DNA from 3 places in the Kosakonia sp. SMBL-WEM22 genome. Region 1 is predicted to be linked to each of the others. Evidence: predicted binding sites of a transcription regulator. Region 1 holds the regulator's gene; each other region holds the start of a gene.
What was found. The regulator CRP, encoded in region 1, controls carbon source genes, mostly activating them, when cyclic AMP is high. The targets are predictions, from matches to a motif close to ATGTGANNNNNNTCACAT.
Positions count from the first base shown of each region.

Region 2: a site for CRP is predicted at 2,336-2,353, ahead of azuC (stress response protein AzuC). Genes of this name have one in related genera too.
Region 3: a site for CRP is predicted at 1,156-1,173, ahead of udp (uridine phosphorylase). Genes of this name have one in related genera too.

Region 1 is NZ_CP051488.1:4,536,294-4,540,773, forward strand. Features, by position in the region: gene HF650_RS21880 (phosphoribulokinase) at 1-449, shown strand, start outside; gene HF650_RS21885 (OsmC family protein) at 480-884, opposite strand; gene crp (cAMP-activated global transcriptional regulator CRP) at 1,194-1,826, shown strand; gene HF650_RS21895 (YccS/YhfK family putative transporter) at 1,875-3,953, shown strand; gene HF650_RS21900 (aspartate aminotransferase family protein) at 3,943-4,480, opposite strand, start outside.
Region 2 is NZ_CP051488.1:2,954,300-2,958,779, reverse strand. Features, by position in the region: gene HF650_RS14125 (RpiB/LacA/LacB family sugar-phosphate isomerase) at 1-601, shown strand, start outside; gene HF650_RS14120 (MFS transporter) at 770-2,191, opposite strand; gene azuC (stress response protein AzuC) at 2,406-2,489, shown strand; gene HF650_RS14110 (DUF2766 family protein) at 2,608-2,859, shown strand; gene HF650_RS14105 (DJ-1 family glyoxalase III) at 2,978-3,535, shown strand; gene HF650_RS14100 (arabinose ABC transporter substrate-binding protein) at 3,854-4,480, shown strand, end outside.
Region 3 is NZ_CP051488.1:4,805,962-4,810,441, reverse strand. Features, by position in the region: gene HF650_RS23210 (ABC transporter ATP-binding protein) at 1-209, shown strand, start outside; gene HF650_RS23205 (dienelactone hydrolase family protein) at 233-1,039, opposite strand; gene udp (uridine phosphorylase) at 1,298-2,059, shown strand; gene rmuC (DNA recombination protein RmuC) at 2,192-3,649, shown strand; gene ubiE (bifunctional demethylmenaquinone methyltransferase/2-methoxy-6-polyprenyl-1,4-benzoquinol methylase UbiE) at 3,716-4,471, shown strand.

The DNA of each region.
Region 1 (4,480 bases):
ACGATGTGGCGCGTCACGTCGATCTGCTGGTGGGCGTGGTGCCGATTGTTAACCTGGAGTGGATCCAGAAGATGATCCGCGACACCAGCGAGCGCGGTCACTCCCGGGAAGCAGTGATGGATTCGGTAGTGCGCTCAATGGAGGATTACATCAACTACATCACGCCGCAGTTCTCCCGCACTCATCTCAACTTCCAGCGCGTTCCTACCGTCGATACCTCCAACCCCTTCGCCGCCAAAGGCATCCCTTCTCTGGATGAGAGCTTTGTGGTGATTCATTTCCGCAATCTGGAGGGGATCGACTATCCGTGGCTGCTGGCGATGTTGCAGGGCTCGTTTATCTCGCACATGGATACGCTGGTGGTGCCGGGTGGCAAAATGGGGCTGGCGATGGAGCTGATTATGACGCCGCTGGTGCAACGGCTGATGGAAGGTAAAAAGATTAAATAACCCGGCGGAAAGCGCCGCCGGGCGAGCTTATCAGGCTTCTACCACTTCGTAGGAGTGGGTAATCTTAACCGCTTTTTCCAGCATCAGCGCCACGGAGCAGTACTTCTCAGCCGAGAGGTCGACCGCGCGGGATACCGCAGCGTCTTTCAGCGCTTTGCCGGTAACGATGAAGTGCAGGTTGATATGGGTAAAGTAGCGCGGCGCTTCTTCCCGGCGCTCGGAGGTCAGCTTCACTTCGCAATCGGTGACGTCATGACGCCCTTTTTGCAGGATCGACACTACGTCAATCGCGCTGCAACCCCCGGCGGCCATTAAGACCATCTCCATCGGGCTGGGAGCTTTGTCCCCGGAGTTGCCATCCATCAAAATTTGGTGGCCGGATGCGGACTCACCAAGGAACGTTAACCCTTCCACCCATTTCACTCGTGCCTGCATTTTCATCACTCCGGTATGGCAAATTTTTTCACAGATTACGCGTACATAACAAAACGCGCAACGGAAGGCGACCTGCGTCATGCTGAAGCGAGACACCAGGAGACAGGCGCCAAAAGCTATGCTAAAACAGTCTACATGCTACAGAGAAACATTGACGTTACGAATGTACGCAAGGGATATCATACATTAGAGACCGCAGATGTCGCTGACGGTCCACTTCCCGGGACTTGGGAAGCTTTGATTGCAACCCCAGAAGCTGAATGATTCACGCCGTTTCTGGAGCCAGCTTATAACAGAGGATAATCGCGCATGGTGCTTGGCAAACCGCAAACAGACCCGACTCTCGAATGGTTCTTGTCTCATTGCCATATTCATAAGTACCCGTCGAAGAGCACGCTGATTCACCAGGGTGAAAAAGCGGAAACGCTGTATTACATCGTTAAAGGCTCAGTGGCAGTGCTCATCAAGGATGAAGAGGGTAAAGAGATGATCCTCTCTTACCTCAACCAGGGCGATTTTATTGGTGAACTGGGCCTGTTTGAAGAGGGTCAGGAGCGCAGCGCCTGGGTTCGCGCCAAGACCGCCTGTGAAGTGGCGGAGATCTCCTACAAAAAATTCCGTCAGCTTATCCAGGTGAACCCGGATATTCTGATGCGCCTCTCCTCGCAGATGGCGCGTCGCCTGCAGGTGACCTCGGAGAAAGTCGGTAATCTGGCGTTCCTCGACGTGACCGGCCGTATTGCTCAGACTCTGCTGAACCTGGCGAAACAGCCGGACGCCATGACCCACCCGGACGGTATGCAAATTAAAATTACCCGTCAGGAGATCGGTCAGATCGTCGGTTGCTCCCGCGAAACGGTTGGTCGCATTCTGAAAATGCTCGAAGATCAAAACCTGATCTCCGCCCACGGTAAAACTATCGTCGTCTACGGTACGCGTTAATCTGCAAAATGGCGCATCGCTCATGCGGTGCGCCATTTTTGTTTTCCCATGTGGCGCAGGCTGATTTACCACCCCGAAATCAACTACGCACTGCGACAAACGCTGGTGTTATGCCTGCCTGTGGCGGTTGGGCTGCTGCTTGGTCATCTGCAACAGGGGCTTCTCTTCTCGCTGGTTCCCGCCTGCTGCAATATTGCGGGTCTCGATACCCCACATAAACGCTTCTTCAAACGCCTGATTATCGGCGGCTCGCTGTTTGCCGGCTGTAGCCTGGCGGTGCAGCTTCTGCTGGCAGAGAATCTTCCGCTACCGGTAATCATGACGGTGTTAACCCTGCTGCTGGGCGTGACGGGCGAAATCAGCGCGCTGCATGGCCGCTTGCTTCCCGCGTCTCTCATTGCCGCCATTTTTACCCTCAGCCTCGCCGGGAACATGCCGGTGTGGGAGCCGCTGCTGATCTACACCCTCGGCACCTTGTGGTACGGGCTCTTTAACTGGTTCTGGTTTTGGCTGTGGCGCGAACAGCCGCTGCGTGAATCTCTCAGTTTGCTCTACCGGCAACTGGCGGAGTATTGCGAAGCGAAATATAGCCTGTTAACCCAGCATGTCGATCCGGAAACCGCGCTGCCGCCGCTGCTTGACCGCCAGCAGAAAGCGGTGGATCTGATTAGCCAGTGTTACCAGCAGCTGCATATGTTGGCAGCCAATCAGAACAATGACTACAAGCGCCTGCTACGTGTCTTCCAGGTCGCGTTGGATCTGCAGGAACATATCTCTGTCAGCCTGCATCAGCCGGAAAAGGTGCAGAAACTGGTCGAACAGACCCACGCCGAGCAGGTGATTCGCTGGAATGCACAAACTGTCGCAGCTCGCCTGCGCGTGCTGGCGGATGACATCCTCTACCATCGCTACCCGACCCGCTTCACCATGGAGAAGCAGGTTGGCGCACTGGAAAAAATTGCCCGTCAGCACCCGGATAATCCGGTCGGGCAGTTCTGCGCCTGGCACTTTAGCCGTATCGCCCGCGTGCTGCGCACCCAGCGCCCGCTCTATATTCGCGATTTGATGGAGGATAAGCAGGAGCGTCTGCCGCTGATCCCGGCACTGAAAAGTTATCTGTCGCTGAAATCAACCGCCCTGCGCAATGCCGCGCGCATCAGCGTGATGCTCAGCATCGCCAGTCTGATGGGCAGCGCATTAAATCTGCCGAAACCCTACTGGATCATGATGACGGTGATGGTGGTAACGCAGAACGGCTACGGCGCGACGCGGGTGCGCATCGTCAACCGTGCCGCCGGCACGCTGGCCGGGCTAGTGGTGGCGGGTATGACGCTGCACTTTCATGTGCCGCTCGGCTTTACATTGGCGGCGATGCTGATGATCACCCTGAGCAGCTATTTGATTATCCGCAAAAGCTACGGCTGGGCGACGGTCGGTTTTACGATTACGGCGGTCTATACCCTGCAAATCCTGACGCTCAATGGCGATCAGTTTATTCTCGCCCGGCTTGTCGATACGTTGATTGGCTGCCTGATTGCTTTCGGCGGAATGGTGTGGCTGTGGCCGCAGTGGCAAAGCGGCCTGCTGCGCCAGAATGCGCACGATGCGCTGGAGGCCTATCAGGATGCGATTCGCCTGATCCTCAGCAACAATCCAGAAGCAACGCCGCTGGCATGGCAGCGTATGCAGGTTAACCAGGCGCATAACGCCCTGTTCAACTCCCTCAACCAGGCGATGCAGGAGCCCGGCTTTAACAGCCGCTACCTGAGCGATATGAAACTGTGGGTTACCCACAGCCAGTTTATTGTTGAACATATCAACGCTATGACGACGCTGGCGCGCGAGCACACCATGCTGACGCCGGATCTGGCGCAGCGCTATCTCGAGTCATGTGAAATTGCGCTGCAACGCTGCCAGCAGCGGCTGGAGTATGACGGACCGGGAGAATCCGGGGATGTGAATGTGATGGAAGGGCCGGAGACGCTGACCCATGGACCAATGAGCACGCTGGAGCAGCATCTGCAGCGCATCCTCGGGCATCTGAGCACCATGCACACCATCTCGTCGGTGGCATGGCGTCAGCGCCCGCATCATGGCATCTGGCTACGTCGACGCCTTACGCGTTAACCACGCTCGCCACGGCCTGCGCAAAGCGCTGCATCCCTTCATCGATGTCCTGCTCCTCGATAATCAGCGACGGCGCAAAACGCATCACATCCGGACCGGCATTCAGCACCATCACGCCCGCTGCGGCAGCCGCATGCAGAAAGTCGCGCGCACGGCCTTTGTACTGCGGTTTCAGCTCGGCACCAATTAACAGGCCCATACCGCGAATATCGCTGAACAGGTCGTACTGCTCATTAATTTTTTGCATATGCTGAACAAAGTGCTGACGCTTGGCACTGACGCCATTCAGCACTTCAGGGGTATTGATGATATCGAACGCGGTGCCGGCCACTGCGCAGGCCAGTGGATTGCCGCCGTAAGTGGAGCCGTGGGAACCGGCATGGAAGACGCTGGCGATTTCATGCGTCGTCAACATGGCGCTGACCGGGAAACCGCCGCCGAGGGCTTTGGCGCTGGTCAGAATATCCGGCGTCACGCCGTAGTGCATATAGGCGAACAACTCACCGCTGCGCCCCATCCCGCACTGC
Region 2 (4,480 bases), 1.6 Mb from region 1:
GAAAAACGCCATCATTCTCAAAGAGCTGAAAACCGTTGCCGATGAGAAAGATTTCCCGGTGTATAACGTCGGCATGAGCGACGAAAATGACCATCATCTCACCTATATCCACCTCGGCATTATGGCCAGCATTCTGCTCAACTCTAAAGCGGTGGATTTCGTGGTGACTGGCTGCGGCACCGGGCAGGGCGCGCTGATGTCGCTGAACATTCATCCGGGCGTGGTCTGCGGTTACTGTATCGATCCGGCCGATGCGTTCCTGTTCGCGCAGATCAATAACGGTAACGCGCTGGCGCTGCCGTTCGCCAAAGGCTTTGGCTGGGGCGCCGAGCTGAATGTGCGCTTTATTTTTGAGAAAGCCTTTACCGGCCGCAATGGGGAAGGTTACCCGCCGGAGCGTAAAGAGCCGCAGGTGCGTAACGCCGGGATCCTGAACCAGGTAAAAGCCGCGGTAGTTAAAGAGAACTATCTCGATACGCTGCGCGCCATCGATCGCGAGCTGGTGAAAACCGCCGTTTCCGGCGAGCGTTTCCAGCAGTGCTTCTTTGAAAATTGTCAGAACAAAGAGATCGAAGCCTTCGTACGTGAAGTGCTGGCCTGATAGTCACCTTGCCTGATGGCGCTGCGCTTATCAGGCCTACGGGCAGGCAGCTTGCCACCGGTGTCTGCTTTGCCTGATGGCGCTATGTTTATCAGGCCTACGGGAGCAAATTTCGCTATGCGCACCCGTAGGCCGGATAAGGCGTAAGCCGCCATCCGGCATTGCTGTTTAACGACTTTTCTGCGATACCGCACTGCCAGCATCCTTCGTCAAGCGCAGCGTATCAAACATGCCCACCAGACAGATCAACGCAATAAAGACAAACGCCAGCCGGAAACTGATCCCCTCTATCCCGCCGATCCCTAACCAGCCGCTGATATGCTCCCCCAGGCGAATGCCAATCGCGCCAAGCGTAATACCCAGCCCCACCGCCAGCTGTGTTGCCGTGCTAAACAGCGTATTGGCATAGCTCATCTGCGCAGATGGCACATCGGCAAACGCCAGCGTACTGACGCCGGTAAACTGCACCGAGCGAAAGACGCCGCCAAGATAGAGGATGACAAAGATCAGCCACACCGGCGTATCGGCGGTGAGAAACGCACAGGCCAGCAGCGCAATCACATTGAGCGCGCCGTTAATCAACAGCAGTTTGCGAAAGCCAAGCCAGCGGATAAGCGGCGTGGTCGCCGGTTTAATGGACAAATTCCCGGCAAACACCGCCAGCACCAGCAGCCCGGCATGAAAGGGATCCATCCCAAACCCGACCTGAAACAGCAGCGGCAGCAGAAACGGCACGGCGCTGATTGAAGCGCGAAACAGCGAGCCGCCGTACATGGTGACGCGAAATGTCGGCACCTGCATCGCGTCGAGGCGGATCATCGGCCACGTGTGGCGACGAAAATGGCGCAGCGTAAAGGCAAACATCACCGCGGCGAGCGCCAGCAGTACCAGCGTTAATCCGCCGGGCGGGTGTTGCGAACCGAGTGCTTCCAATGCATAAACGAAACTTACCATCGCCACGCTGGTGGAGAGAAAGCCGGTTAAGTCGAAAGGGCGGCGCTCCTCTTCGCGAATGTTGGGAATGATGCGCAGCGCCAGCGCCATCCCCAGCAAACCGAGCGGCACATTAATAAAGAAGATCCAGCGCCAGTCGGCGTAGTGGGTAATAAACCCGCCGAGCGGCGGGCCAATAATCGGTGCCACAAGCGCAGGCCAGGTGAGCGTAGCAATCGCGGTAATCAGCTGATGTTTCGGCGTGGTGCGCAGCACCGCCAGCCGCCCGACCGGCACCATCAGCGCGCCTCCCATCCCCTGCAGAATGCGCATCGCCACAAACATCTCAACACTGGTTGAGAGCCCGCACAGCACCGAGGCGAAGGTGAAGATCGCCAGCGCCAGTGTAAAAACGGTGCGTGCGCCGAAGCGATCGGCGATCCAACCGCTTGCGGGGATCAAGACGGCAAGGGTGATGAGATAGGCGCTGATGCTGATATTGAGCGTGACCGCTTCGACGCCAAAGCTCTTTGCCATATCAGGCAGCGCGGTAGCGATCACTGTGCCATCGATAAACTCCATAAAGAACGCGCCGGCCACCAGTAATGCAGCGGGAGAAACCGCGCCTCGCGTTTGCCTTGGGAAACTGTCGGTCATCAAGCGTCTGCCATTCACAAAAATAATTGAAGAAGCTAAAAAAAGTTTTAGCGCGCTAACTGTCGGATTTGTAATCGGATTGCTAATAAAACTACGCCATTTTTGATTTTTGAAACGTGATTTCGCTCTCAGATAGATTGATTTTTGTGACGAGCGTCATATTATGTCGCCCATTAAGGCTTGAGGCCTCCCTGACTATTTGCCGGAGTGAATGATGAAACTGCGTAAAATCCTGAAGCATATGTTTGAAACTTATTGCAAGACATTCAAGGACGTACCGCCTGGCGCGATGTTCTGAGAATAAAAAAACCTGCTGCGGCAGGTTTTTTTGCCTCTGCGCAACGCGGCCACGCGCAAAACTACTCTTGCCCGCCGTTTCCCGCTACTATGGCGCCCTTTTCAATAAGGAGCTTCCCATGTCGCAAAACACCCCCGCGGACCAGGAGCTGGTCTCTGACGTTGTCGCCTGCCAGCTGGTCATCAAACAGATCCTTGATGTCATTGACGTTATCGCGCCGGTTGAAGTGCGTGAAAAAATGGCTAACCAGCTTAAAACCATCGACTTCTCGACCCATCCTGCCGCCGCCGATCCGGTGACGCGCCGGGCGATTCAAAAAGCCATTGCGCTGATTGAACTGAAGTTTACTCCGCAGGGTGAAGCGCACTAACGCGCACTTTATCGATACCCGGCAGCGGGTCTGTGACGCAGCGAGGATTTTGAAACGCTGTTTTGATCAACAATAACGCCACCTGTTTCACCTGACCTTAATTGGCAAGGAGTCGGTCATGAAAAAAGTGGCGGTATTGTTAGCGCCGGGTTTTGAGGAAGCGGAAGCGATTATCACCATTGATATTTTGCGCCGTTTAGAGATTGAAGTAGAGACACTGGCCTGCGCGGATTCCCGCGCGGTGGTCAGCTATCACACCATTCCCATGGTGGCAGACAGCACCTTGTCAGAGCGGCAAGGGATGCTGTTTGATGCCATCGTACTGCCCGGCGGGCCGCAGGGCAGCGTTAATCTCGCCGCCAGCAGCGACGTCGTGCAATTTATAAAAGCCCACGATGCGGCGGGTAAACTGATCTGTCCAATCTGCTCCGCGGCTGCGCGCGTGCTGGGTGGCAACACTCTGCTGAACGGGCGTCGGTATGTCTGCTCCGGCGATCTCTATCAGCAGGTGCGCGACGGTGAGTATGTTGATGCGCCCGTTGTTGAAGATGGCAACCTGATCAGCGGCAAAGGGCTGGGACACGCTTTCGATTTTGCCTTCACCCTTGCCGCGCGTCTGCTGGGTGACGAAAAACCCGTTCGCGATCACGCCGATCATATCTACTACCGCTGGTAATCGTTTCGCCCGGCCGCGCCCTGCGGCCGGGTACAAGGATAAGCTGGCTGACGTTATGGATTATCCTGCTTTAACTCATGCGATTTGTCTGACAAAAGCCGCTGACTTTATGGTTAAATTCGCTGAATTTATGTACGGAATTACTGTAATTCAGCCGTGTGATGTCGCTCTCCTATGGAGAATCAATTTCCCGCTAAAACTATTTCCAGCACAGATGTCCATCTGGTGCCTGGGCGCTAATGCCTTGTTTTTTTAACTTTTAACAATACCAATTATTTCTGTTCCCTACATAAAAGCGTGTTTAAGCCGGAGTTTACCATGCACAAATTCACTAAAGCGTTGGCGGCCATCGGCCTGGCTGCCGTTATGTCACAATCCGCTATCGCTGAAACCATGAAGCTCGGGTTTCTGGTTAAACAGCCGGAAGAGCCCTGGTTCCAGACCGAGTGGAAATTCGCTGACAAAGCGGGCAAAGAGTTAGGTTTCGAGGTGATTAAAATCGCCGTCCCGGATGGCGAAAAAACGCTGAACGCCATTGATAGCCTGGCGGCCAGCGGCGCGAAAGGGTTTGTCATCTGTACACCGGATCCGAAACTCGGCTCCGCCATTGTGGCAAAAGCACGCGGTTACGACATGAAAGTGATTGCTGTCGATGACCAGTTCGTCAACGCCAAAGGCAAGCCGATGGAGTCCGTTCCGCTGGTGATGATGGCGGCCAGCGAAATTGGCGCGCGCCAGGGTGAAGAGCTCTATAAAGAGATGCAAAAACGCGGCTGGGATGTGAAAGAGACCGGCGTGATGGCCATTACCGCTAACGAACTCGACACCGCACGTCGTCGCACCACCGGCTCGATGGACGCGCTGAAAAAAGCGGGTTTCCCGGAAAAACAGATCTACCAGGTGCCGACCAAATCTAACGATATCCCCGGCGCATTCGATGCCGGT
Region 3 (4,480 bases), 270 kb from region 1:
CGGTGCTGGTGCGTCCGGAGCATGTGCAGATTGCCGGGGAGGGATTAAGCGCGCAGGTGGAGAGCTGTATCTATCAGGGCGAGCGCTATTTGCTGGCGCTACGTTTAGCGGACGGGCAGGGGCTGACGGCGTTTCACCACGCCGCGCTGCAACCGCAGCAGTCGGTCTGCGTGCGTTTATTGCAGGGCTGGAAGCTGGAGGCGGCATAGCGCGCCGCCTCCGTGCGAGAAAACTACTTTTTCGCGTACTGCGCAAACCACGCCAGCATGCGCTGCCAGCCATCGGCGGCAGATTCCGCATGGTAGCTCGGGCGGTAATCGGCATTGAACGCGTGGCCCGCCTCGGGATAGACGATGATCTCCGCATTGGCATTCGCCGCCCGCAGCGCCTGGCGCATCGTCTCCACGCTCTCCTGCGAAATACCGGTATCCTGCGCGCCATAGAGGCCGAGCACCGGCGCGGTCAGATCGGTGGCGATATCGACCGGGTGTTTCGGTGAGTTTAAGGTTTTTTCGCCCGTCAGCTTACCGTACCAGGCCACCGCCGCTTTCAACTGCGGGTTGTGCGCCGCGTAGAGCCACGCAATGCGACCGCCCCAGCAGAAGCCGGTCACCAGCAGTTGATGGGCGTCTCCGCCGTTGCGCGCCGCCCAGTTGGCGACGTGGTCGAGATCGGCCAGCACCTGCGCATCCGGCACTTTGCTGACCAGCCCGCTTAAGAGCGTGGGAACGTCGGCAAAATCATCCGGATCGCCCTGGCGGAAATAGAGCTCCGGCGCGACGGCAAGATACCCCTCCAGCGCCAGCCGGCGGCAGAGGTCGCGAATATGTTCATGGACGCCAAAAATCTCCTGCACGACGATCACAATCGGCAGCGGGCCTTCGGCATCTTTTGGCCGGGCGTGATACGCGGGCATGGTGTCGCCCTGCGTTGGAATGGAGGTTTCGCCTGCGATCAGCCTCTCTTCCGGCGTATGAACCGTGGTTGACGCAAGCGGTGAAGCCGCCGGCGCAAAGCCCGGCTGTTTGGTGGTGGTCATGAGATTCTCCCTACCCTTTATTAGCGCTCTCCTAACTATAGTCATGAAGACCAGGCCATGCGCAATCGCCGTGCGCAGGCTATCTTTGCTGCTGAGTTAGCGGGCATAACGTGATAGTGTGACGCGCATCACTATTTTATGGAAATTGATTGCAATCAATTTCATTCATGGTGACAGCAGTCACGAAAACAAGCGCGTGGCTTCTGTAAAGTACCGTTTTACCTCCCCCCGATAATACCGACCACAGAGGAGTCTGTTATGTCCAAGTCTGATGTTTTTCACCTCGGCCTCACTAAAAACGATTTACAAGGGGCTACCCTGGCCATCGTCCCTGGCGATCCGGAGCGAGTGGAAAAGATCGCCGCGCTGATGGATAAGCCGGTCAAGCTGGCCTCTCACCGCGAATTCACCAGCTGGCGCGCCGAGCTGGATGGCAAAGCAGTGATCATCTGTTCTACCGGTATCGGCGGTCCTTCTACTTCCATCGCTGTTGAAGAGCTGGCGCAGCTGGGCATCCGCACCTTCCTGCGCGTCGGTACCACCGGCGCGATCCAGCCGCATATCAACGTCGGCGACGTGCTGATCACCACTGCCTCCGTGCGTCTTGACGGTGCCAGCCTGCACTTTGCCCCGATGGAGTTCCCGGCGGTGGCTGACTTTGAGTGCACCACGGCGCTGGTGGCTGCGGCCGATGCGATTGGCGCGACTAAACATATCGGCGTGACCGCCTCGTCTGACACCTTCTACCCGGGCCAGGAGCGTTACGACACCTTCTCCGGCCGCGTAGTGAAAAGCTTTAAAGGCTCGATGGAAGAGTGGCAGTCAATGGGCGTAATGAACTATGAAATGGAGTCCGCGACGCTGCTGACCATGTGTGCAAGCCAGGGGCTGCGCGCCGGGATGGTTGCCGGGGTGATCGTTAACCGCACCCAGCAGGAGATCCCCAACGCCGAAACCATGAAGAAGACTGAAAGCCACGCGGTGAAAATTGTGGTCGATGCTGCACGTCGACTTCTGTAATCCCGCTTCCAGATTTACAAGGCCGACGCGTTCGGCCTTTTTTATATGCGTAATGCCTCGCAGAAAAGCCCTTCCAAACTGGACGTTTATACAGCACAATCCCGACGGAGTGAGTGATGAAGAGGGAGCGGAATGGAGAGTTCAATCATCGTACTGGCAGCCGTGGCGCTGGCAGGGTTACTGGTCGGCTGGCTGGCCGCAAGCTGGCGCGGTGCGCAACAGCAGGCGGAGCTGCTCGCCGAGCAGCGCGATGTCTTCAGTGAACTGAGCGCCGCCCGCCAGCAGATTGCCCAGAATAGCCACTGGCGCGAAGAGTGCGAGCTGCTGAATAACGAACTGCGCAGCCTGCAACACATCAACAGCTCGCTGGAAGCGGATCTGCGTGAAGTCACCACCCGGCTTGAATCTACCCAACTGCATGCAGAAGAGAAACTGCGCCAGATGCACAGCAGCGAGCAGCGTCTGAGCGAGCAGTTTGAAAACCTCGCTAACCGTATTTTCGAGCAGAGCAACCGTCGCGTTGACGAACAGAACCGCCAGAGCCTTAACGGCTTACTCACCCCGCTACGCGAACAGCTCGACGGCTTTCGCCGCCAGGTGCAGGAGAGCTTCGGACAGGAGGCGCGCGAACGGCACACTCTGGCCCATGAGATCCGCAACCTCCAGCAGCTGAATGCCCAGATGGCGCAGGAAGCCATCAACCTCACCCGCGCGCTGAAAGGCGATAACAAAACCCAGGGGAACTGGGGTGAAGTGGTGCTGACCCGCGTGCTTGAAGCCTCCGGCCTGCGCGAAGGGCATGAGTATGAGACCCAAGTTAGCATGGAGAACGAGAGCCGCGCGCGCATGCAGCCGGACGTTATTGTGCGCCTGCCGCAGGGCAAAGACGTGGTGATCGATGCAAAAATGACGCTGGTGGCTTATGAGCGCTACTTTAACGCCGAGGATGAGTTTTCCCGCGAAGCGGCGCTGCAGGAGCACATCACCTCCGTGCGTGGCCACATTCGCCTGCTGGGAAGGAAAGATTATCAGCAGCTCTCCGGCCTGCGCAGCCTGGATTACGTCCTGATGTTTATCCCGGTGGAACCCGCCTTCTTAATCGCCCTCGACAGGCAGCCAGAGCTGATTACCGAGGCGCTAAAAAACAACATTATGTTGGTCAGCCCGACCACGCTGCTGGTCGCGCTGCGCACCATTGCCAACCTGTGGCGTTACGAACACCAGAGCCGCAACGCCCAGCAGATCGCAGAGCGGGCGAGCCGGCTGTATGACAAAATGCGCCTCTTTGTTGACGATATGACCGCGATTGGCCAGAGCCTGGAGAAGGCGCAGGATAACTACCGCCAGGCGATGAAAAAACTCAGCTCAGGGCGCGGCAACCTGCTTGCGCAAACTGAGGCATTTCGTGGCCTTGGCGTCGAGATCAAGCGCGAGATTAATCCGGAACTGGCCGCACAGGCGCAGGAGCAAGACGAAGAATTTCGTCTGCGGGCAGGACAAGATGCGTTTAACGATCATAATCAAGACAATGGATTAGATATGGCCACGTCGGGCGAAGAAGCTGCGGCGAAGGCCTCGTCGGGCGGTTGAAACGTAGGGCAATCGCGTCCAATCTGATACACTTCATCAACAAATCCTTAAATAGCAGGCACTAAGATGGCGGAAGATTCAAAAGAGACAACACACTTTGGTTTTCAGACCGTCGCCAAGGAAAATAAAGCCGATATGGTGGCGCATGTTTTCCACTCGGTTGCGTCAAAATACGATGTAATGAACGACTTGATGTCGATGGGCATCCACCGCTTATGGAAGCGATTTACCATCGATTGCAGCGGCGTGCGCCGTGGGCAGAAAGTCCTCGATTTGGCGGGCGGTACCGGCGATCTCACCGCAAAATTTTCTCGTCTGGTCGGCGAAACCGGCCAGGTTGTGCTGGCGGATATTAACGAGTCGATGCTGAAGATGGGCCGCGAAAAGCTGCGCAATCTCGGTGTTATCGGCAACGTTGAATATGTGCAGGCGAACGCTGAAGCACTACCGTTCCCGGATAACACCTTCGACTGCATCACCATCTCCTTCGGTTTGCGTAACGTTACCGACAAAGAGAAAGCGCTGCGCTCCATGTTTCGCGTGCTGAAGCCAGGCGGTCGTCTGCTGGTGCTGGAGTTCTCCAAACCGGTTATCGAGCCGCTGAGCAAAGCCTACGATGCTTACTCCTTCCACGTTCTGCCGCGTATTGGTCAGATGGTGGCAAACGACGCGGAGAGCTACCGTTACCTGGCTGAATCTATCCGTATGCATCCCGATCAGGACACCCTGAAAGCGATGATGCAGGATGCCGGTTTCGAAAACGTCGATTACTACAACCTGACCGCCGGTATTGTTGCCCTGCACCGTGGCTACAAATTCTGACAGGAGTGC